Regions from separate parts of the Paenarthrobacter sp. TAF1 genome, predicted to be linked through region 2. Evidence: riboswitches for the same ligand, from Rfam matches in the RefSeq annotation. Region 2 holds a riboswitch; each other region holds the start of a gene.
What was found. Region 2 has a riboswitch for cyclic di-AMP ahead of AB4Y81_RS21265 (NlpC/P60 family protein). Riboswitches for the same ligand answer to the same signal wherever they lie in the genome.
Positions count from the first base shown of each region.

Region 1: linked by a shared signal. The riboswitch ahead of AB4Y81_RS12770 (hypothetical protein) and the one ahead of AB4Y81_RS21265 (NlpC/P60 family protein) in region 2 are both predicted to bind cyclic di-AMP.
Region 3: linked by a shared signal. The riboswitch ahead of AB4Y81_RS17850 (C40 family peptidase) and the one ahead of AB4Y81_RS21265 (NlpC/P60 family protein) in region 2 are both predicted to bind cyclic di-AMP.
Region 4: linked by a shared signal. The riboswitch ahead of AB4Y81_RS16070 (hypothetical protein) and the one ahead of AB4Y81_RS21265 (NlpC/P60 family protein) in region 2 are both predicted to bind cyclic di-AMP.

Region 1 covers NZ_JBFRDO010000008.1:90,967-98,003, forward strand. The annotation lists gene AB4Y81_RS12755 (winged helix-turn-helix domain-containing protein) at 1-173, opposite strand, end outside; gene AB4Y81_RS12760 (response regulator transcription factor) at 835-1,575, shown strand; gene AB4Y81_RS12765 (sensor histidine kinase) at 1,579-3,078, shown strand; cyclic di-AMP (ydaO/yuaA leader) riboswitch at 3,211-3,372, shown strand; gene AB4Y81_RS12770 (hypothetical protein) at 3,378-4,235, shown strand; gene AB4Y81_RS12775 (glycosyltransferase) at 4,408-5,466, shown strand; gene AB4Y81_RS12780 (pyridoxal phosphate-dependent decarboxylase family protein) at 5,474-6,865, opposite strand; gene AB4Y81_RS12785 (HAD-IA family hydrolase) at 6,915-7,037, opposite strand, start outside.
Region 2 covers NZ_JBFRDO010000035.1:7,305-14,768, forward strand. The annotation lists gene AB4Y81_RS21255 (universal stress protein) at 1-997, opposite strand, end outside; gene AB4Y81_RS21260 (FAD-binding protein) at 1,415-2,095, shown strand; gene AB4Y81_RS21265 (NlpC/P60 family protein) at 2,200-2,991, opposite strand; cyclic di-AMP (ydaO/yuaA leader) riboswitch at 2,995-3,162, opposite strand; gene AB4Y81_RS21270 (copper resistance CopC family protein) at 3,337-3,969, opposite strand; gene AB4Y81_RS21275 (NCS2 family permease) at 4,084-5,526, shown strand; gene hutG (formimidoylglutamase) at 5,600-6,547, shown strand; gene AB4Y81_RS21285 (hypothetical protein) at 6,608-7,069, shown strand; tRNA gene AB4Y81_RS21290 (tRNA-Cys) at 7,154-7,227, shown strand; partial or broken gene AB4Y81_RS21295 (helix-turn-helix domain-containing protein) at 7,328-7,464, shown strand, end outside.
Region 3 covers NZ_JBFRDO010000017.1:39,329-46,792, forward strand. The annotation lists gene AB4Y81_RS17830 (molybdopterin molybdotransferase MoeA) at 1-577, opposite strand, end outside; gene AB4Y81_RS17835 (NTP transferase domain-containing protein) at 574-1,470, opposite strand; gene AB4Y81_RS17840 (HNH endonuclease) at 1,513-2,013, opposite strand; gene AB4Y81_RS17845 (NlpC/P60 family protein) at 2,230-3,012, opposite strand; gene AB4Y81_RS17850 (C40 family peptidase) at 3,107-3,781, opposite strand; cyclic di-AMP (ydaO/yuaA leader) riboswitch at 3,843-4,004, opposite strand; gene AB4Y81_RS17855 (M23 family metallopeptidase) at 4,150-4,986, opposite strand; cyclic di-AMP (ydaO/yuaA leader) riboswitch at 4,991-5,231, opposite strand; gene AB4Y81_RS17860 (metal-dependent transcriptional regulator) at 5,427-6,122, opposite strand; gene serC (phosphoserine transaminase) at 6,425-7,464, shown strand, end outside.
Region 4 covers NZ_JBFRDO010000013.1:71,056-78,519, forward strand. The annotation lists gene AB4Y81_RS16065 (PucR family transcriptional regulator) at 1-389, shown strand, start outside; gene AB4Y81_RS16070 (hypothetical protein) at 638-1,852, opposite strand; cyclic di-AMP (ydaO/yuaA leader) riboswitch at 1,868-2,018, opposite strand; gene AB4Y81_RS16075 (hypothetical protein) at 2,147-2,377, opposite strand; gene AB4Y81_RS16080 (ATP-dependent DNA ligase) at 2,424-3,488, shown strand; gene AB4Y81_RS16085 (DUF6480 family protein) at 3,504-3,767, opposite strand; gene AB4Y81_RS16090 (alpha/beta fold hydrolase) at 3,901-4,692, opposite strand; gene AB4Y81_RS16095 (hypothetical protein) at 4,778-5,023, opposite strand; gene AB4Y81_RS16100 (helix-turn-helix domain-containing protein) at 5,104-5,511, opposite strand; gene AB4Y81_RS16105 (HPr family phosphocarrier protein) at 5,546-5,824, opposite strand; gene ptsP (phosphoenolpyruvate--protein phosphotransferase) at 5,854-7,464, opposite strand, start outside.

The DNA of each region.
Region 1 (7,037 bases), on a different contig from region 2:
TAGGAGTTGGGGTTGTAGCCCTGCGGCACGTACCCGGGAGCCTGCTGGCCGGCGCCTTGCTGGGCGGGGGCGTAGCCGGGGCGGTTGCCGAAACCGGGGCGGAGCCCTGCGTTCGACGCGGCCTTGTTGGCGTTACGGACGGAGATGTGGACGTATCCAGATGCAACTGACATGGAGTGCTTACCTCAAAAGTGAATAGCCGTCATCGCGGCTTCGAATGCTGAATGTCCCCGCAATGAGTTTGGGGAGGGGCGCCCAACGCTGGGCTAGGGGGCGAATGCCTGAAACTTCTTGGGGTGGAAAGTTAGGCTTGCATTCGACAACAGCGGTCATCATGGCCAGCGGGTGTGCTGGACCAGGTTGCTGCGGCTGCAGGTGCTGTTGAGTTCTTGTTCACATTGGAAGTGTGCAACGTAACAATGGCAACACGCAAGTAACAAAGCGCCGAACCGTCCACATTTTGAGACGTAGAGGTCTATTGTGCTGCAAATCACAATTCCGTGGACCCCTAAAATGAACGCCATTTCATTCGCTGCGAGGAAGAAATATTAGCCTTCCAGTGAATTTTCTTCGGTTGATCGGGCATGATTCGCACTCTCGTGTTCGCGATCGCAGCTGATTCGGAATCTCACGTTCTGAAACACTTGTTGTCCAATCGTCGGGCGGCAACTTCTCGAATTTTTTGTCCGGAATCTGGTAGAGACGGCGAAATCGTCCCCGGTTTCAGGACCAAGTGCCACCCCGGGCCGGGTCCCACCTCGCTAGTGTTGACTTCACAGCGTCTTCACAGGACCGGCAAAGCGCTGGCAAACCAGCAGAACAGAGAGTTGTCCCATGGCCTCCTCGCACTCCATGACCAACAACCTTCCCCAGCTCACCCATCCTGACGGGTCCCCCATCCGTGCACTGGTGGTGGATGACGAACCCAGCCTTGCCGAACTCATGAGCATGGGTCTCCGCATGGCCGGCTGGTCCGTAGCTGTGGCTGCCGACGGTCCCGGGGCGGTGAAGCTTGCCAAGGAATTCCGACCCGACGTGCTGGTGCTCGATGTCATGTTGCCCGGATTCGACGGCGTGGAGGTCCTCAACCGCATCCGCGCCTTCGCCCCTGAAGTTCCCGCGCTGTTCCTCACCGCAAAAGACGCCGTCCAGGACCGCATCGTTGGCTTGGCAGCCGGGGGCGACGACTACGTCACCAAGCCTTTCAGCATGGAAGAAGTCCTCCTCCGCCTCCACCGGCTGGTCCAGCGTTCCGGCGTCGCTGCCATGGACACCGCCGAACTGGTGGTGGGAGACCTGACCCTGAACGTGGACACCCGGGAGGTAACAAGGGCCGGCGAGGACATCACCCTCACCGCCACGCAGTTCGAACTCCTGCGCTACCTCATGGAAAATCCCAAGCGCGTCGTCAGCAAGGCCCAGATCCTGGACCGCGTCTGGGACTACGACTTCGGCGGCCAGGCCAACATCGTGGAGCTCTACATTTCATATCTCCGCAAGAAGATCGAAGCGAACCACCCACCCATGATCCACACCATCCGTGGTGCCGGCTACGTCATCAAACCCGCGGACTAGGCATTGGGCACCCTTTCAGGAGTTGCCAGGAGCTCCCGGCGCAGCTGGCTCAATCCCTCCACCTGGCATTTACGCACCCGCCTGGTGCTGGTAGCCATGGCCTTGCTGGTGGCAATCTGCAGCGCCGTCGGAATCGTCAGCTACGCCTCCATGGACGCGGTGTTCAACAAGCAACTGGACCAGCAGCTTCAACAGGCCTCCAGCCGCGCGAACGAGTTCGGTAGGCCGCCGTCGAGCTTTCCGAACGCACCGTCCGGGAGGCCGGATCCGCTGGAGGCCCGCGGCCAGGCCGCCGGGACGCTGAACGCCCGGATCGACGGATCAACTGTTCGGAGTTCAGGCCTGATCGACGCCCAGGGCAAGAGGGTCTCCCTTTCGGACGCCGACGAGCAGGTACTTCTGACACTCCCCCGGGACAGCCGCCCTGTGGACCGTTCCCTGTCCAACGGCGACTACCGCCTGGTGGCCGTGACAACAAACTACGACGACGTGATCGTGACCGGTCTGCCGCTGGCGGACAAGCAGACCGCCGAGGCGTCCCTGGTCTGGACCATGGTGCTGGTATCGCTGGGCGGTCTGGTGGTGATCGGCCTGGTTGGCACGGTGATTATCCGGCGAACCATGCGGCCGCTTGAGCAGCTCTCCGAAGTGGCCACCAAGGTTTCACGCCTCCCTCTCGACGCCGGCGAGGTGGCACTTGCGGTGCGGGTCCCGGCGTCGGCTTCCCATCCCGGCACTGAAGTAGGCAGCGTCGGCTACGCCCTGAATCAGATGCTGAACAACGTATCCAGCGCGCTGGAGGCCCGGCAGGAAAGCGAAACCAAGGTGCGGCAGTTCGTCGCCGACGCCTCCCATGAACTGCGTACCCCGCTGACCGCCATCCGCGGCTACACCGAGTTGCTGCGGATGACCGAAAACTTCACGGACGACGGCAGGAAGTCGCTGGCCAGGGTCCAAAGCCAGTCCGAGCGCATGACCACGCTGGTGGAGGACCTCCTGTTGCTTGCACGGCTGGATGAAGGCCAACCGGTCAAGGTCACCGATGTGGACCTGACCCAGCTTGTGGTTGAGACAGTGAGCGACGAGAAGGTCATGGCCCCGGACCACATTTGGCAGCTCTCGTTGCCTGATGAACCCATCACCGTCCGCGGCGATGCCACGCAGCTCCACCAGGTGCTGGCCAATCTGCTCTCGAACGCCAGAAAGCACACAGATCCCGGAACTACGGTTGTCACCGGCGTGATGCTCTCGGCTGACGGCAGTGCAGTGGTGACCGTGACGGACAACGGGCCCGGCATTCCGGACGATTTCCAAGGCCGGATCTTCTCCCGCTTTGCCCGGGCCGACGCAGCGCGGTCGGGGTCGGAAGGAACGTCAGGCCTGGGCCTGTCGATCGTGGAATCAATAGTTGAAGCGCATGGCGGAAGCGTCGAAGTGACCTCCCGTCCGGGTCGTACTGAATTCGCCGTGAGGCTTCCAACCGTGAGCGGCGGACAACTGTAACGATCCCGGCAAGGCGACTCACCGTCGTCGTGATCTCTGTTACCTAAATGTGACTTCTGCGGAAACCTCCTGTACCGTCGAAAGGGTGGGTCGCCCCAACTGGCCCACATCCGGGATGCGCCGAGCTCTGCCACTTCCCGGAGTCCGTACTTTCTCCGAGGCAGAGACGGGGGACCCAGAGTCTCCGGGCCCAGGCATTTATTGCCTGCCCTTGGGGTGAAGCCGCAGCGTGATGCGCGGCCGGATGACCTCATCCGAACCCGACAGCTAACTCCGCAGGCGCTGAGAGGTAATCACACATGTCTGAATTTAACGATCAGACGCGCCCTTCCGCGCGTCACCGCGACCATAACGACAACCCGTCGACCAAGTCGCAGTCAGTCCTCAAGAAGGCAGCCCGTGACGGCAAGTCCGGTGCACGCATGTCCGTAGTAGCCGGCGTTATCGCCGCTGCACTGGGCGTTGCATCGCTCGGAACCGCCGCCAACGCAGCTCTTACTCTCCCTGAGGCAAGCCGCGTGGCCGAAGCCCGGACCGCCGCCGAGGCCAGCAACAACAAGGCCGCCGAGGAAGCCGCAGCAGCCAAGAAGGCCGCAGCTGAGAAGGCTGCCGCCGACAAGGCCGCAGCTGACAAAGCCGCCGCCGAAAAGGCTGCCGCTGACAAGGCTGCCGCCGACAAAGCCGCTGCCGATCAGGCCGCCGCCGCACAAGCAGCAGCCGACCAGGCCGCCGCAGAAAAGGCTGCCGCCGAAAAGGCCGCCGCTGACGCTGCCGCAAAGCAGGCAGCCGACGCCGCTGCTGCCGCCGCCGCAGAAGCCGCAGCCGCCGCAGCTGCTCCCAAGGCTGTGGATGACCCCGCTGCTGCCAAGGCCTACGCCGCCAGCATTCTGGGCAGCTACGGCTGGAGCGCCGCCGAAATGACGGCACTGAACACGCTGTGGGAGAAGGAATCCAACTGGAAGACCACTGCCACCAACGCCTCCAGCGGCGCCTACGGCATTGTCCAGTCCCTTCCGGCCGGCAAGATGGCTTCTGCCGGCGCTGACTGGCAGACCAACTACCAGACCCAGATCAAGTGGGGCCTGAACTACATCAAGGAACGCTACGGATCCCCGTCAGCTGCCCTGGCCTTCCACCTGGCCAACAACTGGTACTAAGCCAAGCTGTTTGATTGCCGCCCCGGCTTCCGCCGTTTGCCTCAGTTCTTACTGGAGCGGATGGCGGGAACCGGGGCGGCTTCTTTCGTTTTCACAGGTGCTTGCCGGGGCTCACAGTAGTGTCACAGCTTCCGCCTAAAGCGTTCATAATCTGATCCTTCATTCTGGATCCATGACCATCACGGATCCAGGGACCGTAGTCCACCACCCGCAGGACCCGGGCGTGGGCGTCCCCGCCCGGGTTCCTGTCCTGGACCTCACCGTGCCCGTCTGCGACGAGGAAGCGCGGCTAGAGGCGAACCTCCGCCGGTTGCACAGCCACCTCATGGAGTCACTGCCGCACGCGTTCCGGATCACTGTTGCCGACAACGCCAGTACGGACGGTACGCTTCGGATAGCCGAGCGTCTGGCCCGGGAACTGCCCGAACTTCTCGTCGTCCGTTTCCAGGACAGAGGCCGTGGGAACGCGCTCCGCCAGGTCTGGCAAAACTCGCCCTCGCCGATCCTGGCCTACATGGAAGCCGAGCTGCCGGCGGACCTTTCCGCCTTGGCACCCTTGCTGGCCCCGCTGCTCTCCGGGCACTCGGATGTCGCTGTCGGCACCCGGCTGTCACCGGCCTCGCACACGAACCTGAGCCCGCAGCGGCAGATCATTTCCCGCAGCTACAACGCCCTGCTGCGGACCCTCATGGGCGCCCACGTCTCCGATGCCCAGTGCGCTTTCAAAGCCATCCGGGCCGACGCCGCACGCAAGCTCCTCCCCTACATCAAAGACGACCGCTGGTTCTTTGACACTGAACTCATGATCGACGCTGAGCTCTGCGGTTTGCGCGTCCACGAGGTCCCCGTGGACTGGACTGACGATCCCAACTCAAGCGTCGACGTTGTACGGACAGCCTTTGCCGATCTGCGCGGTATGGCGCGGTTGATGCGCGACCTCGCCCGGGGACGGGTCCCCGTCCGTGAGCTTAGGAGGGAGCTCGGTGCGGTGGCGGAAACGGGAAGCGGTATTCCCGGCAGAGTACTTCGCGCCCTGGGGTGGGCTGCGGTCTTCGTCGTTGTGGTCCTGCTGACGTCCAATCCCCTCGGTTTATTGCCGGGCGCCTTGACCGCGCTGGTTCTGACGGGATTGGCCGCCCGGGTGGCCGCAGGGTTACGCGTCGTCCTGCGCGGGCAGAAGTCCGCCCACCGTCCCCACAGCATTGAGCTGCCGCAGGCCAGGGCACAGTAACGGGCGTCTATTCTTCAGGTTCCGCCTCAACCGCGCCACGGACGGCTGCGATGGACGCTGCAACGTCCCCGGCGTCCGTGGTCCAGTTGCTCACCGAGATCCTGAGGATTTCCCGGCCGCGCCAGGAAGATCCGGACATCCACACCGCCCCCTCGGCCATGAGCCGCTGCGTGATCCTGTGGGTCCGGTTATCGCTGCCGAAGCTCACGGACACCTGGGTGAACACCACGTCATTGAGGATCTCAACCCCAGGGATAGCGGCCAGGCCTTCCGCCAACGCCCGTGCGTTCGCTGCGAGCCTGTCCACCATGGCGATCACACCGGAGCGGCCCAGCTGCCGTAACGCAGCCCACACGGGGATGCCGCGTGCGCGCCGGGACATCTCAGGAACCTTCTCCAACGGATCCCCCAGGCCTGTTTCCGTGGCGATCAGGTAGCTGGTGTGGACACTGAACGCGCGGCGGAGGGATTCCGGCCGCGAGACGATCGCCAATCCGCAGTCATAGGGAACGTTCAGGGTTTTGTGGGCATCCGTGGCCCAGGAATCTGCCTCCTCGACGCCGGCCAGCCTCGGCCTCAGGGTGGGGCTGACGGCTGCCCACAAACCAAAAGCACCATCAACATGGACCCACGCTCCGCGGTCGTGGGCCACCGCGATGGCTTCTTCCATCGGGTCGAAAGCGCCTGAGTGCAGGTTGCCCGCCTGCAGGCAGACCAGCGACGGTCCGGGCTGCTCATCCATGGCCGCAGCCAAAGCTTCGGGAATGATCCTTCCCTGCCGGTCCGCTTCAACAGGGACGCATGCTCCCAAACCCAGATACCGCAGCGCCAGGTCCACGGCGGCGTGGCGCTCCCTGCCGGCAAAAGTGGTGATGCGCGGCCCGCCGTTGAGTCCCAACGAGTCCAGGTCCCAGCCTGCCTCATCCATCAAAAACTGTCGTCCCGCTGCCAGGCCCACGAAGTTGGCGGTGGTGGCACCGGTAGTGAATCCGACGTCGGACGTTGCCGGAAGGTGGAGAAGGTCCAGCAGCCAGGCAGCCGCGGATTCCTCGATGGCGGCCGCCGCCGGTGTGGCGAAGCGGAGTCCGGTGTTCTGGTCCCATGCCGACACGAGCCAATCGGCGGCCATGGCTGCGGGCAGGGTCCCGCCCATGACCCATCCGAAGAACCGGCCGGACTGGATGGCCATGAGGCCGGGTTCAGCCAAAGCGGCGAGTTCATCCACTACCTCGGCGGCATCGGTGGCCTCATCAGGCAGCCGCGGCAGGATGCTTTTAGCCACCTGGTCGGCGTCGTACGAAGGACGGACAGGGCGGGTAGGCACTGACGTGAGCCAAGCACCGGCATGGACCATGGCCCGTTCCAATGCAGCACCGTAAGCCTCCGGCATCGCAGACATGCGCACAGCCTACGCCCGGTTAACTGGCTGGAACAGTACGAATTGAAAGCTAGAGGGTCAGCGTCAGGAGGTGGCCGCCGTCGTCATCCTTCACGACGGTGACCGTCACGGCTGAGTAGTCCAGGATCCGCCACATGCCAGGCTCAAGGCCGCCGCCTGCGTCGCCCACCAC
Region 2 (7,464 bases):
CCAGACGGGGATCCTCGCGGTCCGGAACAACCAACACGGGTCCTTTCGCATGGTGCAGGACGCCATCCGATGTGGATCCCAACAGCATGCCCGCAAACCCACCGCGGCCACGGGTGCCCAAAACCACCAATTCCACGCTGCGGCTGGTTTCCACCAGAACGTCAACAGGCGAGCCGTCCCTGAGGTCCGTCTCGATGGTCAGTTGCGGGAAATGGCTCTGCAGCCAGGCAACCCCCGCGTCCAGCTGAACCTTGATATCGGCAAACAAGGCGTCCCGGTCCAAGGGAGCGGGGACCCAGGCCAGGGAACCGCTGTACTGCGGGACGGCGCAAATGACGCGGAGCTTGGCTCCCATGCGTTGGGCCTGCTCAGCTGCTTCGAGCACAGCGACCCGCGCCTGCTCCGAGCCGTCCACGCCCACTGCAACCACGTTTTCCACGATGCGGGGGCCGGCCTTGGCGTGCTCGGCCTTGATGTGTTTGTCCTCGGTATTCTCGCCGAGGCGGTCAGCGCAATAGAGCGGGACAGTTACTGTGGGGCACTTGGCATGGGCGGGCAAGGCGCTGCTGACTGAGCCCAGCAGACGACCTACGAAACCGCCGCGGCCACGGCTTCCGAAAACCAGGAGCGCTGCCTCTGCGGAAAGATCCAGCAGCACGCCTGCTGCGTCACCGTTTTCGACGGAAGCATCAACGTCGATGGAGTATCGGGCGACCTTGTCCATGGCCTGCTTGACAATGGCTTCCGCGCCCTCGCGAATGACCGAATCGTCCACGGTGGCGTATCCGCCGTCGAGTCCTGAGGCGGCGAAAATAGGAACCGAGTACGCCGTGACGATGTGCAGCGGAAGCTGCCTGCGTTCGGCCTCACGTGCTGCCCACACCAGGGCGCACTGCCCGTGTTCCGAGCCGTCCACTCCCACGACGATGCCGCCCGGTGCCACTGCCAGGCCCTCGCCGTCCTGTGGCTCTTCACTGTGTCTGCCGTGCTGGTCCATTTGGGGCCCGCCTCTCCACCTACTGCTTGATGTTCCGGCCATTCTGCCAGAGGTTTTCCGCATCGGATTCCTCGAGGGCTCGATTGTCAATGGCCAGGGGCAGGGAAATCCGGAATTTCCCTGTCCAATGCCCACTATTCTCGGTCGGCAGGGCCGAATCAAGGTGGCTCGGCTGTATGTGTATAACGGTCGGGGCTCGGTTTCCGGACCCCGTTTTTGTGCTGCTGATGAACACACGGAACACGCTGTCAGGGAAGGCTATCCATGCGCGAAAAAGTTCGGTAGTGTTCGAGTCACCGAATGGCCGGCGAACGTGTCCTACAGCACACTCCGGCCATTTATTTGCGGCCGCTTGGGGAACTCGGACGCGATCCCACGCGATGCCGCAAGGCACACACGTCAAGGAGGAGCCAAGCAGTGTCACACGCGCCTGATTCCGGCACGGAACGCACAACCACCGTGGTCATAGGAACCGGCTTGTCCGGCCTGGCAGTTGCCAGTGAACTCAGCCGCTACGGCGTGGGCTCCATAGTGGTGGATGGTTTCGGTGCCCTGTCAGCCACCGGCCCGGCGGTCCACACAGGCATGCTTCAACGCTGCGAGGTCACCGATCCCGCGTCCATCCAGGAACGCAACGAAATCCTCCGCCACTTACGCAATTACGCGGCCAGCCACCATCTGGACGTACGCAGCACCACCAGGGCCGTCCGCCTGGATTTCCTGGGCGCGGACCCAACCCAGCACATCGGGTACGGGCTCGCCGCGAGCATGACCCGGAGCGGTCTCCATGCCTCTGGCCCCCTCGAATCCGCCCCGCGACAGTGGGCAGTCCACACCGCCAACGGGGTTCTCCTGGCAGACCATATTGTGGTCACACGCTGCGCCCAGAGCCAGCTGCGCCGCATGCTGGCCGAACTTGGAATCGCCGTCGGGCAGAACCTGGTCTCCGCGATGCGGGCAGTGGGAATGCACCTGGTGGGCGTGGGCGAGCTCATTACGCCCAGCCCCAAGGAAGTCCTGCGGCAAGCCAAGGCAGTGGGCCAGGCAATCTCCACCAAAGTGGCGCTCCCGGGCGGCCCGGGTATCGCCATCGCCTAGCCGGCATCATTCACGGCAGCCGCAACACGAAGTTTAAACGCCAAAGGCCGGTGTCCTCGAAGATGATCTTCGGAGACACCGGCCTTTGCGTTGAAGCGTGAGGCTTATGCGCCAGCGCGTACGTACGTGATGGGACCAGTAGCGGTCAACCAGCTGATCGGGTGGATGCCCGTCTGATTGCCGTTGATTCCACCGCTGATTGCCTGGCCGTTGCCGATGTAGATGGCGACGTGGCCGGACTGGACGATCATGTCGCCCGGCTGCGGGTCGCTGACAACCTTGCCGTAGTTCATGAACTGCATGGGGGCGAGGTCGCCAACCGGAATGCCGGCGGAACCGAGGGCCCGCTCAACCATGGCGGTGCAGTCCTGCATGATGCCGATCTGGGCGTAAGCCGAGGCAACCATGGCAGCGTTGACGCCGCCGGCAGCGGGAGCAGCAGCTACAGGAGCAGCAGCAGGTGCAACAGCGGCCGGAGCTGCAACTGCAGCCTGGGCAGCTACGGGAGCCGCAGCTGCGGCAGCGGTAACGGCAGCCGGCTTGGCAGCGGGGGCTTCAACTACAGGAGCCGGCTTTTCGATGACCGGAGCTGCAACGGAAGCAACAGCCGGACGCTCGAAGTTGATGGTAGCCGTAGAAAGAGCGGTAACAACCTTGGTGGGGGCCTCGGAAGCGGTCTCGGCGACCGTGGCGGGGCTGGCATCGCGCTGGACCGGAGCCTCTGCAGCGTGTGCAGCGACAGAGCCGGTCAGAACGAGTCCGGAAGCTGCTGCGATAACAGCTGCCTGGCGGCCAGCGCCGGAAGCGTTGCTCGCAACTGCCTTGGAGATGGAGATGAACGGATTAGGACGTACGCTGTCCGCCTTACGACGGCCGCGAAGAATGCGTGAAGACATGAAAGAGCCTCTCCCGATGCCTGCGAGGTTAGCTGTCGGATTCGGATGGGAGTCACCCGGCCACTATCCCCCGCTGTTCAGCGGAAGCTTCGTGACTTCACCCCAAGGCACGCTCGAAAGCGGCCCAAAATGGGTTCCCCGTCTCTGCCGTAGGTTTGTCTGCGAACGGATTCCGGACTGCGGCAGAGCTAGGCAATCAGGCCGGAAGTGCCCGCTACGTGGAACAGGCACAGGTACTACCGTACGCGATGATCCCGTCGAAGTCACATTTAAGTAACGAGGACTGCGGCTTTGGCGTGTCGCGGTAACCGAACCGAGATATTCGCAGCTACGTAGAAAAGCCCGCTATTCTGCGGCTTCCGGGCGGTTTTCGTCGTCCGATCCGGCAAGTTTCCTGCGGGCTGTAACGGCGAGGAAGATCACGAGCGCAACCGCAACAACCGCAATGACAACAATGCTCCAGGGGAATGGCTGGGACGCATCTGCCGCGGGCGAACTGCTGGCTGTTCCCGGAGGCGCCGTACCCGCGGACGGCACCGTTCCCGAGGTGGCCGAAGCGGACGCCGAAGGTGCCGCCGAGCCGCTTGCCGCCGTCGTGCTTCCCGCTGTGGCCGTGAACTTGAAGGTGCCCTCAATGGGGTGCGAATCGGAGCTGACAACGCGCCACACCACCGTGTACTCCCCCGCCGGCGCGCCGGCCCGGAGCTTCTGCACGGCCTGGCTGTCGATGATCTCGACCGGCCCGTCTGCCCAGTTCTCGCCGCCTGAGGTTACGGAGACGCCCGATCCGATGGCCAGCGGCCGGTTGTTGAACGTAATGGAGACCGACGCCGGCACTTCAGCCACGGTTGCACCGTTCGCCGGCGCTGTGGATTCCGCGACGTCGTGCGCGGACGCCGGAGCCGCGGAAAACAGCAGGGCAGACGCGAGGGCAAGGGCGGCGACGACGGCGGCCAGAAGCGGGCGGATGGTACGCATGGGGCGGTTTCTCCTAGTGTTGGCTTCCTTACAGACTAGGGGAATGGTCCGAAGCTCCCACATTCAACGGCATAGGATTTGAGAGCACACTCCCCCCAATACCCGGAGACCTTCATGCTTAAACAAGGTTCTGCAGTGGACCGCTATTTCAAGATTTCCGAACGTGGCTCCACGTACTCAAGGGAAATCCGTGGCGGCTTCGCGACATTCTTCGCCATGAGCTACATCGTTGTGCTGAACCCGCTGATCCTCTCGGGGGCAGACTCCAGCGGAGCTTCCCTGGGCTTCACCGCGGTCGCAGCCACCACGGCGTTCGTCGCCGGCATCCTGACCATCCTCATGGGCGCCTGGGCCAAGCACCCCTTCGCTGTGGCCACCGGGCTGGGCGTGAATGCGTTCGTCGCCGTTACCGTGGCCTCGCACCCGCAGCTGACCTGGCCCGACATGATGGGCCTTGTTGTCCTCTCCGGCGTCACGATGCTCATCCTGGTGCTCACCGGCTTCCGCACCGCGGTTTTCAAGGCTGTGCCGGAGGCGTTGAAGACGGCGATCGTGGTGGGCATCGGCTTGTTCATTGCCCTGATCGGCCTGGTGAACGCCGGTTTCGTCCGGCGCATCCCGGACGCTGCGGGCACGACGGTTCCGCTGGGACTCGGTGTTGACGGGAAGCTCATGGGCTGGCCCACTCTGGTGTTTGCCGTCGGTTTGATCCTGACCATCGCCCTGGTGGTCCGCAAGGTCCGTGGTGCGATCCTGATCGGCATCGTGGTCTCCACTGCGCTGGCTGCGATCCTCGAGTTCACCCTCCACATCGGCCCCAGCTTCGATGGCAAGAACGTCAACCCCCGCGGCTGGTCCCTGGTGGCCCCCACTTTGTCGGAGTGGGGCGCTCCGGACCTCTCCCTGATCGGCAAGGCCAACCCCTTCGGGGCCTTCGAACACCTCGGCTTCATCGCCGCGGCGCTGCTGGCATTCGTGATCCTGCTGAGCATCTTCTTCGACGCCATGGGCACCATGGTGGGCCTGGCCAATGAGGCCGGAACGGTGGACAAGGACGGCAACATCCCGAACGTTGACCGCGTGCTGCAGGTGGACGCCCTTGGTGCCATCGTCGGCGGCGGGGCCTCGGTTTCCTCCAACCAGATCTTCGTTGAATCCGGCGCGGGCATCGGCGAGGGTGCCCGCACCGGCCTGGCCTCGATCGTGACCGGCGTTCTCTTCCTTATTGCCATGTTCTTCACACCGCTGATCAACCTGGTGCCGTTCGAAGCCGTGGCCCCCGCGCTGGTGGTCGTGGGCTTCATGATGGTTTCCCAGGTGGGGAAGATCGACTGGCAGGACTGGGGAGTCGGGATTCCCGCGTTCCTGACCATCGCCTTGATGCCGTTCACGTACTCCATCGCCAACGGCCTGGGTGCCGGGTTCATCTCGTTCGTGCTGATCCGCACCTTCCAGGGCCGCGCCCGCGAAGTCCACCCCTTGATGTGGGCTGTGGCCGCTGCGTTCCTGCTCTTCTTCGGCATCGGAACCGTTGAGGAACTCCTGGGCGTCAAATAGGCATTCCGGTATTTCAGACACCCCCGACCCGGAACTGCTGGTATTGGCAGTCCGGGTCCGGTCTGCTTAAAGCATGGAAACACGCGCCGTAACTGTAGATGTCAGCCCCGCCCCGTGGACCGGCCGTTTCGACGGCGACGGCGTTGCGCACCGCCGCTGGTGGCAGGCCGTCACCCCCCACACGCCCGCAGCGGCCAGCACCGCCTCGCGTCCCGCCGTCGTGCTTGGGTTCTGCAGTGACGCCGGCGTTCGACGCAACAAGGGCCGCACGGGTGCCGCCGCGGCCCCGGCCGCCATCCGTTCGGCGCTGGGTCCGCTGGCTTACCACCTGGAACGGGACGTGTTCGACGCCGGCGATGTGGTTGTGGAGGGCGACTCGCTGGAGGCGGGCCAGGAGCGCGCCGGCCGCGCCATCTCGGGATTGCTCGACGCCGGTAACCTCACCGTGGTGCTGGGCGGAGGCCACGAGACCGCGTTTGCCAGCTACTTGGGCGTCGCCGGCTCGGACGTGGTCCAGGGCAAGCGGCTGGGTGTGCTGAACCTTGATGCCCACTTTGACCTGAGGGATGAGCCCACACCGAGCTCGGGCACGCCGTTCCTTCAGATGGCCCGGGCTGAGTCCGCCGCCGGACGCGAACTGCAGTACGCCGTCGTAGGAATTTCCGAGCCGAACAATACCCGGACCCTTTTTGACACCGCTCAACGCCTGGGCGTGAAGTATCTGCTGGACGAGCAATGCTCACCGGAAGCCGTGGAGGTTTTTGTAGCGGATTTCCTGGCTGGCGTGGATGTCCTGTACCTCACGATCGACCTCGACGTAATGCCGGCCTCGGTGGCACCCGGGGTGAGCGCTCCTGCGGCCTATGGCGTCCCGCTGCCCGTGATCAGCGCGGTTTGCCGGCAGGTTGCCGCCAGCGGGAAGTTGCTGCACGTTGATGTCGCCGAACTGAATCCGGAATTCGACGTTGATTCCCGGACTGCGAAAGTTGCAGCACGTTTGGTGAACACGCTCCTGGGATAGTCGCCCGCCCCTTTTCCCTCCGGCCTTCGCCGCTTAGCCTGTGTGGAGGGAAGGATGGCGATGCGCGCAGTTCCTGTGCAGGACAAGTGGGCCTGGGTCTCCGGGCTGCTGGCCGTCGGCCTGGGACTGGCGGCGCACCTGACGGCGGGCGGCAGCGCTCCGGCCCTTCCCGTTCTGCTTGGCTTCGCCGCGCTGTGCTGCCTGGGGGCCCAACTCCTGGCCCGCTGGGTCCACGGGCCACTGATCCTGCTACTGGTGTCAGGTGTGGCGCAGCAACTGCTGCACTTTGGGTTCGCTGCATTCGGCGGTTACTACCCCGGGAGTGGATGGGTGGAGCACCTCCACAGCGCCGCACCAGGTCCAGGTGATCCGCCGGCAGCGGCTGGCTTCAGCGGTGGTTCGCCACACATCATGCTCTATACGCACATGGCCGCAGCCATCCTGACTCTCATGGTTGCTGCCGGGGTCACAGGACTACTCAAACGCGTGTCATTGACGGCAACCAAGGGCAATACTGCGTAGCCGCGCGAAAGCCCGCGTAGCCCTGCGAAAGCCTGCGCAACGAATGTTGTAAGCCCCTGACCCACGCACCTAGTGTCGACTGCACGTGGTGTACCCAAGAGGCCAGGGAGCTGCCTGCAAAGCAGCGTACGCGGGTTCGAATCCCGCCACCACGTCCAATCGGTCCCGGCGATCGTCCTCCGAATTGGCAGTTAATGCGGGTGTTTTGTCGGCGTCTTCAGGTGGCGAGTGCAACACCCCTGTAGTTGGAGGGGTGTCATGGTCAAGAAGTTGCCGTGGTCGGTTCGTGCGTGTGCGTATGAGCACTTGCTGGCGGGTGAGGACACGGGACGAAGTGCTGCCGCGGCTGGGGTGTCCCGGCAAGCGGTGTCGCAATGGGCGAAACTAGCGGGCAT
Region 3 (7,464 bases), on a different contig from region 2:
CCACCACTTCCGAGCCTGTCAGGAGGAAGCGGACCAAGGGCTTTCCCAGAACATCCACGTGATCCAGGCCGGCAAGGGCCGCTAGGGCAATGTGCGCGGGGTTCAGGCGTGTTCCGGCCTTGAGCAGGACGTCACCTTCGGCCGCTTCTTCTGCGGCCTTGCGGATGTGCTGGCCGTTGCGGGGCTCCCCCGGCTTGGCGGCGCCGCCAAGCGCGAGAACCGGCAGACCGTCGTCGTCGGTGGTGATGATACCGCTCTCGCTTCGCAAGACGGCCTTGGCGCCGGGCGGAATGAGTCCGCCGGTGACTATCGGGCTCGCTTGGTGGGGCGCCAGACGCTGACCGGGTTCACTGAGGATCCACGGGCCGCTGCCGTTCACTGCCCATCCATCCATCGCGGAGGAGGCATAGTGGGGCATGTCCTGGATAGCCAGGGCATCAGAGGCCAGGGTACGGCCAAGGGCTTTTGCCAGCGAAACCGGCCCCGGGGGTATGGGCGTGGCGGCGTCGAACGCGCGCTGCCGGGCCTCCTGCCATGTGTGTGCCGCGTGGTGGCCCTCGCCGGGGGCCTCCGTCATTCGGCGTCAGTCCCGGTCTCCGAGTACTCCTTGGCGATTTTGCGGGCCAGGTCCAGGGCCGCTTTCATGGAGGCGTCATCGCTGGCCTGGCCAATACCACGGGCCATTCCCGCCGCGAAGCCTGCAATGAAGGTGGTGAGCGGCGCGGCCGGGCGAACCACCGAATGCGCGGCCACTCCTGCCACGGCCAGTACCTCGTTGATGTCTATTTCCACGCCCTCAAGCTCAAACGCCTGCAGCAATATGCGGCACCAGTCCTCGAGCGTTTCTTCCTGGCTCTTCACGTCCGCCTCCAACTCGTAGTCAATACCCAGCACCGCGGCGTCCTCCCACGTATCCACGTCGTCTGTGGACCCCGCGGGGACGTCAACGTCCAGCAGGTTCAGCCTAGCAAGCAGCTTGAACACTGAAGAGTTCGTTAACCCGGAACCCCGGACGGCCGAGGCCACCTCCCGGTCCAGAGCGGCCGTGCTGTAAATGCCCAACAACGGTTGCTTCCGCCCGTCAGCGGATACCGCCATGACCCCTTCCACCGCGGGGTGCGCAGCGAGCACTTCCAACAGGCGGCCGATCCCCTGCGATGCCTTGGGCATATCGCAGGCCAAAACCAGTGTCCAGGGGGATCTCATCCCGGCCGTATCAAGTGCCGACAACCCTGCGGCGATCGCCGCTGCCGGGCCCGCGAAGGCCGGCTCCTCACGCGCGAGCAGCACGGATCCGGGCAAATGCACTCCGTGCTCGCCGGGACCCACCACTACTGTGGCCGCAGCAGCCCGGGCAGCCTCCAGTGCGTGCGAAAGGAGGGTGCCGCCGTCGTACTTCAACGTGGGCTTGGGCACGCCACCGAGGCGGGTGGCCCTGCCACCCGCCAAAACAACGGCGTTGAACTCCATCCGCCCAGCGTACCCGGACGGCGGGAGCTCAGCAGAAATCGATCAGGCAGCGGATTCCGGCAGAAGGAACGGGTCCCAGTCCGGCGCAGGTTTCTCGAGTTCTTTGATCTGCCACATGGTCCCCTGGGGCACACCGGGTTTGAAACGGAGTTTCCAGCCCATTTCGGCAAGTGTGTGGTCGCTCTTGGCGTTGTTGCATTTCAAGCACGCCGCAACCAGGTTTTCCCAGGAATCCGCGCCGCCCCTGGACTTGGGGTGGACGTGGTCTATGGTGTGGGCTGTTTTCCCGCAGTAGGCGCAACGGTGACCGTCGCGGCGAAGAACCCCGCGGCGACTCACGGCAGTGATCTTGTTGTACTTGGGGCGGATGTAGCGGTTAAGGAGGATCACGGAGGGGCGTCCGAGAATCTCCTGTGGCCCGACGACAGGCTCGTCGCCTTCGGCCACTACGCTTGCTTTCCCAGTGAGCACAAGGACCAGCGCCCGGCGGAATGTTATTACCGCCAGCGGTTCATATCCAGCATTCAGAACGAGTGTGCGCATGCACGTACCTCTTCACGGCCGCACCCGTCAGGGGCACGAGGGCCGGCTGCCCTCTGCATGTACGGGCTGTGGATCGACAACACAAGGGTAAGCACTTATATGCCGTATCAACGAATTTATTTGTCGTTTCGCTCACAGTGTCGGCAAAAGTTCACGCGTGATTAAAGCAAAACACCCCGCAGGCATCTGCCTGCGGGGTGTTCCGGGAGCTGATTGTCAGCCGTTGACGCGGATGAAGACCGGGCCGGAGCCGACGTTGACGCTGAACAGTGCCGTGGTGGATCCGTTCCATCCACCGTGGACTGCCATGCCGTTGCCGACGTACACAGCAATGTGTGCCTGTCCGGCCAAACCGCCGTTGGCGTAGTAGGCGAGGTCGCCGGGCTGTGCCTCGGCTGCACTGACAGTGCGGCCAAGCGACAGGTAACCGGCGGGCCAGTCGTGGAAGTGGATTCCCACTGCTGCCAGGGAGTTGGTGACCAGCATGGTGCAGTCCTGCGTGACACCGAGCTGGGCGTACGCGGCGGCAGCAATTGCTGCGCCGAGTCCGCTGGACGCAGCCGGAGCAGCGGGTGCAGGGGTGGCAGTGCTGACGGCCACTGAGGCGTTCGTGGCCGGAGCCGCGGTGGCGGTGGACTTGGTCGATGCCTTGGCCTCAACCTTTGCCGGAGCCTCTTCAACCACGGGAGCCGGAGCTTCCACGGTGGTGACCACGGGACGCTCGTAAGAGATGGCAACCGTGGAGTCCGCAGCGATGGTGGCCTGGGCAACAGACTGGACATCGAGGGCGGACGTCGACGTCGATTCGCGGTCGACATTCGTCTCAGCAGCATTGGCAGCGATACCGCTGGTCAGCACCAAGCCTGAAGCTGCGGCGATGACTGCTGCCTGGCGGCCGACGCCACCGGCGTTGACGGTGACGGCCTTTGCGATGACGGCAAGCGAGCTGGTCTTGGGGGCCTCAGCGCGGTGCCGTGCAACTTTGTGTGCACTGGTCATTGTTTTCTCTTTCGTATCCGCAGGCAGTTGGGGTACCTGTGGGTAGTGGGTCAGCTGGCAGGGGTACGTCAGCCGGCCCCGAATCGGGTTGTTTCTAGCGGAGGGTGAAGAACGAAGACGTGCCGGTGGAGGCCACGGAGTGCAGCAGGGTTCCCTGGCCCGGGTTCAAAGCACTGATCATCATGCCGTTGCCGACGTAGATGCCTACGTGCGCACCGCCGTTCTGCATGACCAGGTCACCGGGCTGGGGGGCGCTGGTGGGCTTCATGGCCGTCCAGGCGTTGACGCGGGGGATGCTGATGCCGGCCTGGGCGTAGACCCACTGGGTGAAGCCGGAGCAGTCCCAGCCGCTCGGAGTAGTGCCGCCCCATACGTAAGGCGAGCCGATTCCTGTGTAGGCAATCGCTGCGAGCCCGGATGCTGCCGCGCTGGAGGCGGACTCCTTGGCTTCGGAGGACTGGGCAGTGACTGCAGTAGCTTCATCCGCCGTGCGCTCTGTGACCAGGGCCGCACGCTGGACAACCTTGGGGGCTTCCTTGGTGGCCACGACGGGGCTCTCGAAGGAGACGGTGGCAGTTGGCTCTGCAGTGACCACTGCGGTGGCAGCCAGCTGCTGGGTGCTGGAGACTTCCGAGGTGGAGACGTCGGTGTCAGCGGCGTGAGCCGGCAACCCGACAGTAAGGACGAGGCCTGAGGCTGCTGCCAGCACGGCGGCCTGGCGGCCAACGGTACCGGCGTTCGAGGAAACAGCCTTCGAAAGAGTGTTCAACGGGTTCGAACGAACCGATTCAGCGCGATGGCGCGCAGGGGTAGTGCGTGATGACACGTAGGTAGCCTCTCCCAATGCCTGCGAGGTGAGCTGTCGGATTCGGATGGGAGTCATCCGGCCGCGCTGCTTCACTGGGAAACTTTGCGACTTAACCCCAAGGCCTTCATTCGAAGACCAGAAGTGGTTCCCCCGCCCCTGCCAGACGATTTTGCGAACGGACCTTGAGTGGTGGCAGAGCTAGGCAATCCACTCAAGTGCACCGGCCCCCTAAAAAGCCGATGCGCTCTGAAGGTTATAACAATTGAAAGCGAATGTCACATTCAGGTCACGAGGCCTGTCATCAATGCGAGAGAGCACCATCAACTGGCTTAGAGCCAGCCCATGGGGTCAACGACCTCGCCGTTGACCTGTACTTCGAAGTGGAGGTGGCAGCCGGTGGAGGCGCCTGTGGTGCCGCTCAGGGCTACGGTGTCCCCGCGGTTGACCGTCTGGCCCACCTGGACGTTGAAGGACGACAGGTGGTTGTACGTGGTCTCCAGGCCGTTGCCGTGATCCACAACCACGCGGTTGCCTCCGCCGTACTCGTGCCACCCGGCAAAAGTCACTTTGCCTGCTGCAGCTGCATGCACGGCAGTTCCGCATTGGGCCACGAAGTCCTGGCCGCGGTGGAAGTCGCCGGTGCCGCCCGTGAGGGGGCTGACGCGGTAACCGAAGGGGGAAGCGGTGGTGAGCGTGTCGAGGGGGCTGCCGAGGGTGCCCACGGAAGAAGCACGCTGGATGCTGCCGGCCGACTGGGCGCTGAGCAGTTGCTTCAGTTTTCCGTCAGGGTCCGCAGCGGTGGCTACAGCTGCGCGGCTGAAGTCGATTTTGGCTGATGCTGCCGCGGAAACCTCGGGCTGGCTTCCCACAGTGCCGCCAACGGCCAGGGCAGATTCGGACTGTCCCGATTCCGAGGTGGCCATGACGGGGCTGGTGGCCGGCAGGCCGACAGTCAGGGCAAGTCCGGTGGCGGCAAGCGCAACTCCGGCCTTCTGCCCGACGCCACTTGCTGCGGCGAAGTCGGCAACCTGGCGCAACGGGCTCTTACGGCGGCGCACCTGGCGTTCGGTGTCGCGGGGCCGGATCTCCGTTACGACGCGGGCTGGCCGCAGCTCAGTAGCGGGGCCGGACGCACGGCGGCGGCCCCTGACGTTCTGCGATGTCAAACTCTGTTCCTCTCTGAAAAGCCTGCGAAGTTAGCTGTCGGATTCGGGTCAGAGAGTTCAAAGACCCGGTCCGCACGAAGCGCTCACGGCACACAGGTATCCAAGGAGGGACTTGCATCAATGGGCACTTCTGCTGCGGACTTCACCCCAAGGCTGCTTCTTTAGACAGCCGCTTGTGGTTCCCCCGCCTCTGCCAGTGGTGATGGTTCACCCGATCCGCTGGCAGAGCTCGGCTCCGGATCAGGTAACGCTTTGGTATCAGCGCTAGTAGATAACTATAGGGGATTAAGGCCCTTGGTAATAAATTCGTTATCAACAGAAAGACGCCTGCGGCGGCGGGCCCTTATCATCAATTTCGAAAAACCGCAGGTCACACGCGCGCCAAAGCCCCTCAAAGTGAGGTTTGACACTGCCGGGAGGGTTGTCGGACCGGAAGACTGTCAGTTGAGGGACACGAAGACGTGCGCTGCAACTTCAGGCGGGAGCTCCAAGGCTCCTTCGATGCCGGGCACCCGGACGGAGATGTATTCGCCCACGCGCTCGAGGGAGACCGGCGCCCCGGGCCGGATTCCACCCTCATCCAACTGGGTGAGCAGTTCCGGCTCCACCTGGATGGGCTCGGCCAGCCGCGTGACAACCACCCGGGAGTCGGAGGCGTAGCCGTCCATGGCCTGCAGGAGGTTCACGTCGATCCGGGGGAACTGTGTTCCGGCCATGCCTCCCAGTGCTTCCAGTCCCGGAATCGGATTTCCGTAAGGTGACTCGGTGGGATGCTCAAGCAGTTCATAGAGCCGGCGCTCCACGCGCTCGCTCATCACGTGCTCCCAGCGGCAGGCTTCATCATGCACGTATGCCCAGTCGAGTCCGATGACATCGGCCAGGAGCCGCTCCGCCAGACGGTGCTTCCGCATGACTTCGGTGGCACGCTTGCGTCCGACTTCGGTCAGCTCCAGGTGGCGGTCGTTGGACACAATCACCAGGCCATCGCGCTCCATCCGGCCGATGGTCTGGGAGACCGTGGGGCCGGAGTGCCGCAGGCGTTCGGCTATGCGGGCCCTGAGAGCCACAATGTTTTCTTCTTCAAGCTCCAAAATGGTCCGAAGATACATCTCAGTGGTATCGATCAGATCCGTCATCCAGCTCAGCTCTCCTCGAACGCAGTTCTTGCGTAATCTCCACCGTACCGCGTCCCATACCGGGGTGGGCGGTGCCACCGCCACCCTTTGAACGCCAACCCCCAGCCTAGCTTATTTGGAATTACTCCGGATAATTCCGGACCCATTGCGGTCGCATCTTGTTCGTCCGCGTTCCACGTGGCGGACTATGACAGGGGCAGGTTCCTGCGCGCGGGCCATGTCAGGCAGAATTGGGGTGTCGAAGGGGCAGCTGACGCCACCTGCCACGACCCATCTTGAGCCGATACCCTTTGGAGCCACACGTGAGCGACAACAGCATCACCATACCCGCCGACCTCCTGCCGAAAGACGGACGCTTCGGCGCTGGACCGTCCAAGGTCCGCCCGGAACAGCTCGAGGCCCTGTCTGCCGCTGCCACCACCATCCTGGGCACCTCCCACCGGCAGGCTCCCGTCAAGAACCTGGTGGGTTCCGTCCGGGAGGGCCTAAGCCAGTTCTTCCGCGCCCCCGACGGCTACGAGGTTATCCTCGGCGTCGGTGGTTCCACCGCGTTCTGGGACGTCGCCGCGTTCGGCCTGGTGGACAAGAAGGCCCAGCACCTCTCCTTCGGCGAGTTCGGTTCCAAGTTTGCCGCCGCCACCAACAAGGCACCTTTCCTGGATGCGTCCTCCATCATCAAATCCGAACCCGGCACCCGTCCTGCCGCCCAGGCAGAAGTCGGCGTTGACGTGTACGCGTGGCCGCAGAACGAAACCTCCACCGGCGTCGCGGCTCCCGTAAAGCGGGTCCAGGGAGCCGACGAAGGTTCGCTGGTCCTGGTGGACGCGACCTCCGCCGCCGGCGGCCTGGACGTCGACGTCTCGGAGTCGGACGTCTACTACTTCGCGCCGCAGAAAAACTTCGCCTCCGACGGCGGCCTGTGGCTCGGTCTTTTCTCCCCCGCCGCCTTGGAGCGGGCCGCCCGCATCAAAGCCAGTGGCCGCTGGATCCCTGACTTCCTGGACCTCCAGACAGCCATCGACAACTCCAAGCTGAACCAGACGTACAACACGCCGTCGCTCTCCACCCTGGTAACGCTGGATGCCCAGGTGCAGTGGCTGAACAGCAACGGCGGGCTGGACTTCGCCAGCAAGCGCACGGCAGATTCGGCCAACCGCATCTACTCATGGGCAGAAGCTTCCGAGTACGCGACGCCGTTTGTCGCCAACGCCGAAGACCGCTCCAACGTCATCGCCACGATCGACTTCGACGATTCGATTGACGCCGCCGCCATCGCCAAGGTCCTGCGGGCCAACGGCGTGGTGGACACCGAGCCGTACCGCAAGCTTGGCCGCAACCAGCT
Region 4 (7,464 bases), on a different contig from region 2:
CGTACCGGCAGTCCAAGGTTGCTGCGCAGGCGGCGGCCGTGGATGCGCAGCTCGGGGAACTGGTGGACAGCCGTTCCGTGGGCGTGTACCAGCTCTTTGACCGCCTGCTGGCACCGGGCGGCTGGGACGATACCGGCTCGGTGCATTTCCGGACGCTTGAGGACCAGGACAAAAACGGCGAGCTCCTGCCGGTCCTGGAGCTTCTCTACGATAACGACAGTGCCGTGCAGGATGTCGCCGAGAAACTTCACCTCCACAGGAGCAGCATCTACAACAGGCTCGGACGCATCCGCCAGCTCATCGGTGCTGATCCCTTGAACGGTGCCATCCGGCTTGAACTGCATGCTGCCTTGAAGGCGCGGCGCTGGGCCGGCAGGCCGCGGATCTGAGCCGGACCGCGGATCTAAGCACCGGCAAGACTCAGCGTAAGAAACAGATAAGGCAGGTACCCGCGCGGGTACCTGCCTTATCTGATGCCGATGCGCTTGCCTGGCCGTTCACGGGGGAACGCGTCAGGAGCGCCTCAGCCGCTGGCAACTCCAGCGGCCCAAACGGCGCCGGAACGTTGCCGTGCGGCTGCTGTTGCAGTACCGCCCGTGCCAGCCGGTGTGCACGTTGGTGCGGGGCAACCGCGTGCTCACTGCAGTGCCTTCTGTGCGGCGTCAAGGAGCGATTCCAAGGTGGACGCCTGCGGCTGAGGCGACGTGCCTGCGGTGGGCTTGCCGGTGGGCCGGGGCTTTGCCGTTTGCGTTCCCGTCGGTGTTGGCGTCGGGGTCGGCGTGGGAGTGGTGGTCGGCGTCGGCGTCGTGGTGGGCGTCGGTGTTGCCGGCGGCGTCGTGATCGTGTCCGAGGGCACGTCGCCGGGCGCCGGCGCAGGTTGGGTCGGAGCCGGAGTGCCGGCTACGGGGGACGGCGCTGCGACTGCCGGGGCAGACGCCGAGGGGACCCAGACAGGGGCTGCCAGGGAAACGTGCGGTGAAGGAACCGACGACGGCGAAACCGCCACAGGCGCTTCCGGTACCGTCGCCTCCGGTACCGTGGCCGGTTGGCCTGCTTCGGATGACGATTGACCCGACGACGACGGGGAGGACGCTGTGGTGTAGGAAGCCCGGGGCGCAGGGGCTGCCGAGCCCGGTTGGCGGTCCTCGCCACCCTGGCCGCCGTTGGCTTCCTGGGCCGGACTTTCCTGACCGAAGAACGGAAGCTCCAGTGCCTGCCCGACGGTTCCCGCAGTCAGTACCAGGCCCAGCGCTCCGGCAACCACTGCCATGCGCTGGCTCATGTGTTTCACCGACGCGGCTTTCCGCAGAACAGCTTGGGGTTCGCGGCCAAATGAGGAGGTGGTGCCGAGGGTTGATGCCGTTACCGGCGGAGGTGTCTTGCGGGATGCCGCCGGGGCCGGGGCAGCCGCTTCGGCTGTGGCTTCCCCGCGGGTGGCTGCCTTGCGGGCGGCAACCACGGGAATGGCTGACGTGGGAGGCCCTGGTGTGGTGGATGCCGGAGCTGCGGCCCGCGCGGCTTCGACTACCGGAATCGCTGCGGTTGCCGGCTCCGGGCCTGCGGTTGCCGGCTCCGGAAGCGCAGGGGCTGCCTTCGGCTCGGCAGGGGCGATCACAGCCCTTGCCGCACGCTCACGCTCAGCGGCCCGGGCCGCAGCCCGTGTGGTGGGCGCAGCCGTAGCAGATGATGCCGGAGTGGGTGCCGTTACGGTGGGGATCGCCGTCGTGGCGGGTTCTGCTTGGGTGGGGATCGCCGTCGTGGCTGGTTCCGGGGATCCGCTGGGTTGGGCCCGACGGCGTCCGGTTGGCTTGGTGCGCTCGCGCTCGAGTTGCGCGCGGCGTGGGTTATCCATGGTTGGGGACATGGTTGTGCCTCTCAACGCCTGCGAGGTTAGCTGTCGGGTTCGGACGAGGCCGTCCGGCCGCGCGTGGCGGCTTCACCCCAAGGGCTTGCAGAGAAAACAAGCCCGGGAAACTGTGGGTCCCCCGTCTCTGCCGCGAGTCTGGCGGATCCTGGATTGCGGCAGAGCCCGGCGTCAATCCAGAAGCGGCCCAGCGGAGATCGGGTCGCCCTACGACCGTACAGGAGGCGGAAAGTAAAGTCACATTAATGTAACGGGCGGTAGTTCTGCCCCCGCGGGAGGGTGCTACCGCTTAGGCTTCGGGGCCGGTGCGGGGGCGGGGAGTTCGTGTTCGATTTTCCGGACCTGGTGGGCTTGATGTGTGGCAGGGCGGAAGACTTCGTCTGCGATCCCCAGCATGCCGCCTGCTGCGGCCCGCCGGACGCCGCGCTTGTTCTCCCGCGCAATCCAGTACCAAAGCGCGCCCATGAGCGCGGGAACTCCGAGCACTGCTGCCAACACGGCCAAGATGTCCATCCGCCAACACTAGCCTTGGGCACGTACTGGCCGGTAGACATGAGCTATGGACCTACCAGTGATGCCGCCCGTTTCGCCCATGCTCGCCAAGTCCGTCCCGAACATCCCCGACGTTGGGCATTACGAGCCCAAATGGGACGGTTTCCGGACCATCGTCTTCAAGGACGGGGACGACATCGTCCTGGGCAGCCGCAACGAGAAGCCCATGACCCGCTACTTCCCGGAGCTGGTGGAAGCGCTGAAGAAGAACCTTCCGGACAAGTGCGTTGTAGACGGCGAGATCATCCTGATCCAGGGCAACAGGCTTGAGTTCGAGGTGCTGCAGCAGCGAATCCATCCCGCGGACAGCCGGGTTCGGATGCTTGCGGAGAAGACGCCGGCGTCCCTGGTGGCGTTCGACCTGCTTGCCCTCGGCGACGAGGATCTGACCGGCCGGCCCTTCGCCGAGCGGCGCGCGGCCTTGGAGAAGGCCCTCGCCGACGCCCGGCCTCCTGTGTACGTAACGCCTGCGGTGACGGACCTGGGGCGCGCCAAGAAATGGTTCGTGCAGCTTGAGGGAGCAGGCCTCGACGGCGTGCTGTCGAAACCGCTCGACGGCACCTACCAGCCGAACAAGCGGGTGATGTTCAAGACGAAGCATGAGCGGACAGCCGATTGCGTGGTGGCCGGGTTCCGTTGGCACAAGACCGCGAAAGTTGTGGGGTCGATGCTTCTGGGGCTCTACGACGACTCAGGCCGGCTTCATCACGTCGGCGTCGTGGCGTCATTCTCCATGGCAAAGCGGGAGGCGTTGGTGGCGGAGCTTGAGCCCTACCAAGTGGAACTCGGCGACCATCCGTGGGGCGAGTGGGCCAAGCAGGACGATTCGCCCGGGGGGTCACGGATGCCCGGGGCGCAGAGCAGGTGGAGCGCTGGAAAGGACTTCTCCTTTGTGCCGCTGCGCCCCGAACTGGTGATCGAGGTGGCCTACGACTACATGGAGGGTGACCGGTTCCGCCACACGACGCAGTTCCGTCGGTGGCGGCCGGACCGGACTCCTGAAAGTTGCACGTACTCGCAGCTGGAAGAGCCTGCGGAGTACGACCTTGGGGAGATCCTGAGCCTGCCGTAGTGGCCCGGCGGGGAACTACTCCTCGTGCCCTTGGTCGCTGCTCATGCTGCCTTCGGCGGGCGGGGTTTCTCCCGGGGGCACGCCGCCGCCTGGCTCGAGGCCTGTGACGTTTCCATCCAGGGGGTCGGGATTGGCCGAGGAAGCGGGGTCGTCGTCCTCGTCCTGGCGCATGTCGGGATCTTCGTGGATGCTGTCCGCGTCGGCGGTAGTGTCGATGGGTCCACTGGCGCCGCTCACGCCGAAGGTACGGGGATCGTCTTCCGGGTCATAGCTGGTCATGGTGAGCCCTTTCGTAAGTAAGCTTACTAATTAGCTTGCTCCGACAGCCTATCCGGGACGGGCCGCGCCAACAAGGCCGTCCGCAGAGGTGCCCGTGCCAATGCGGCTCCCTGCGCCTCGGCGTCCTGCTTGCTCAGCGGTGCCGGGTGGTGGCGTTGACGAAGCTGCGGATGGCGTCCGCCACGGCTTTGGGGCGCATGTGCTGGGCAACGTGGCCGACGCCGGGAATTTCCACCAGGCGCCCTTGGGCCACCGCCCGCGAAAGCCTCAAGGACCAATCCGGTCCGGCAACATGGTCGCGGCTTCCCCGGAGAACCAGGACCGGGACATCGATGCCGGACAGTCGATCCAGGGTCGGGTACTTCATCATCACGGGCAGTTCGGTGACGTACCAGCGCGGTCCGCACCGGAAGTAGTCCCCCGTGACGATCCAGTTGGACGAAGGACTCTCGCGGAGGATGCCATCCAGCGTCAGGGCAATCGACTGCTGCATCACGTTCTTGTGCCGCGAATCGACAACCGGCCCCATGAGCACAAGCTGCCGTGCACTTTCCGGCCGGTGCAGTGCAGCCTCAATGGCGAACTGCACCCCCATTGAGTGGCCTACCAAAATGTAGGAGTCGATGCCGCGGGATGCCAGGGCCCCGGCAATGAAGGCGCCGTAGTCCTCGACCTGGAGTTGCCTGCCGGGCCGGGGAGTGCCGGCGAAGCCCGGCAGGTCGAAGGAGTACGTGGGCGCATGCGCCGCCAGCACGGCGTGCAGTCGTGCCAGGTACCTGTGGGAAACCCCGATGCCGTGGATCAGGATGTAGGCAGGCTTCTCTGCCGACCCGGCCCCGGCCCCGGGTTCGGGAGACCCCTCGGTCCAGAAGATGCGTCCGGTGAGGCCATGGGCCTCTATGTCGGAGGACAGTAGCGCGCTCATGCGGGACAAACGACGGAAAAGTACCTTGAAGCCATACAGCTATTGAACAGCATGCTGTCGGTTTCGGAGGGCTCGCCGGTGCGAGCTAGTCCCGCGCGGCGTCGTCCGATTCATTGGAGTCGGCCGGCCGCGCATCAGTTGCCTTCGCAGCGTCAGCCGCCTCCCGGCGTCGTGCGATTTTCGATTCGGTCCACATGGTGACCGCCACGAACACCGTGCACGCGAACATGAAGGTGGCCACAAAGTTCAATCCCATGGCTGAGCCCAAGGGTATGGCAAGGGCAAGCGCAGCCAAACCGGCCACGATATGCCACCCTTTGAAATTGCCCACCGATCAAGCGTAACCCCGGGCTTTACAGGTCCCCGCCTGTTGGCTGGGATCGTTGCTTGATCCTTATCACTCGGACACTTTCAGTCGCTTTCCGCAGCCTCCGCGGCGGCGGTTTCGTCCTGCTTGCGCTTCTGGGTTTCCAGCCACGCAATGATCGCCGCCTGCCGGATCCGACGATGCGTTCCCCGGTACTCCACCGGAATCTCGCCACGGTCGGTCATGTTCCGCAGATAGGTGTGCGAGATCCCGGCAAGCTCCGCAGCCTGCGAAGTCGTCAGCATTTCCTCCACGCTGCTGACGGTCACCGTTTCACCCCGACCGAGCCTCGCAAGGAGGTCGACGACGGCGTCCCGCGCCTGATCGGGCAGGCGGTGGACCGTGCCGTCCACGAACACGGTGATGTCGTCGCTGTCGTTGAGGGAGCGTGCCAGGTTCCGGGCGTCGTCGGTGGGGAGGCCTGCTGTGACGCGGGGAGCTATCAATGCCATGGCAGAAGCCTAGCCTGCGGCGTGGAGGAAGAACTTACTCCGCGTCCAGATCCGTTTCCAGCAGCTTCACCAGTGCGTCCAGCGCGGCATCGGCACCGTCCCCCTCGGCTCGAAGCACCACCACGTCACCCTTCGCAGCGCCGAGGGTCATAAGCGAGAGGATGCTGGCCGCGTCCATCGCTTCGTCCTCGGGCTGGCCCTGCATGGCGATGGTGACATCCACCGGCTGCTCGCCGGCTGCCTCGGCGAACAGGGCAGCGGGCCGGGCGTGCAGTCCGGAGCGGCTGGCTACGGTTGCTGTGCGTTCTGGCATGGTTTCTCCTTGCGTTGGTGCGGGAAGGGTTAGAGGCCGAGCTCTTCGAGCACGGGGAGCTTGGCGCGGACCCAGTCGCGTGCCTCGGTGGCGCTGGGGGCGGAAAGAGCCAGGCGTGCAAGTTCCTGCGCCTGCTCCAGCGTGACGGTCTTCAGCACGGTCCCGACCGCGGCCAACGAGCGCGCGGTCATGGACAGTGTGGTGACGCCCAGTCCGGTGAGGACGACAGCGAGGGCGGGGTCCGCGGCGGCCTCGCCACAGACGCCAACGGGCTTGTTGTTGCCCTCCTGTGCCGAGCCTTCCACGGTGAGCTGCACCAGCCGCAGCACCGCGGGTTGCCACGGAGTGTTCAGGTCCGCGAGGGGGCCCAGCTGGCGGTCGGCGGCCATGGCGTACTGGGTGAGGTCGTTCGTGCCCAGGGACGCGAATCCCACTTCACGCAGCACGGTTGCGGCCGTCAGCGCAGCGGAGGGGACCTCCACCATTACGCCTGGCGTCCGGATTCCCGCTGCTGCGCAGAGCGAGGCAAAGCGTCCTGCCTCGGCAGCTGTGGAGATCATGGGAGCCATGACCCACACATCGGCCTCGGATTCCGACGCGGCGCGGGCGATCGCCTCGAGCTGGCGTTCCAGGACGCCCGGGGTGGTGAAGTCGGTGCGGTAGCCGCGAACGCCCAGTGCAGGGTTGGGCTCGGTGGCATCCGTGAGGAAGGGGAGGGGCTTGTCGGCGCCGGCGTCGAGGGTGCGGAGGGCCACCTTCTTGCCCGGGAACGCGTCAAACACGGCTTTGTAGGCGGCGGCCTGCTCATCCACGGAGGGCTCGGTGTCGCGCTCCAGGAAGCAGAATTCGGTGCGGAACAGGCCAACGCCCTGGGCGCCCAGCTTCGCAGCTGCCACGGCATCCTTGGCTCCGCCCACATTGGCGAGGAGCGGGACCAGGTGGCCGTCCGCCGTCGTGCCGTTTCCGTCGAAGGCTGCCAGCGTGGCGGAAGTTTCCGCCCAGGCGGTGGCAAGTGCACGTTGTTCCTCGGTCGGTTCGACGGCGACGAAGCCGGCAGCGCCGTCCACATAAACCTCTGAGCCGTCCGCGATCCCGTCCACGCCGTGGGCCGCAACGACGGCGGGCAGGCCAAGGGAGCGCGCGATGATCGCCGTGTGGGACTGCGGCCCGCCGCCTGAGGTCACCAGCGCCAGGACAACTGCGGGATTCAGGGTCGCAGTGTCGGCGGGAGCGAGATCCTCGGCTACCAGGATGAAGGGTGTTTCGGAGGACGGGATGCCTGGTGCGGGGACACCCCGGAGTTCAGCGACAATGCGTGCGCGGACATCCAGCACGTCGGTGGCGCGCTCGGCCATGTAGCCGCCCAGGTTGTGCAGCATTTCGGAGACCGATGCGCCGGCTTCCCAGATGGCCCGTTCTGCGGAGGTTCCGGCGTTGACGAGTTTGCCCGCCGATTTCAGCAGCATGGTGTCTTTGGCCATGAGGGCGGTGGCCTCAAGGACCGCCTTGCCGTCGCCCGAGGCCGTGTCCGCCCGCGCCTTGAGTTCATCATGGACGGCTTGCGCCGCTGCCTTCAAACGCGCGACGGCGTCTTCCGGAGCGACGTCCGCGGCCAGGCGTTCCCCCGACGGCGGTTCACT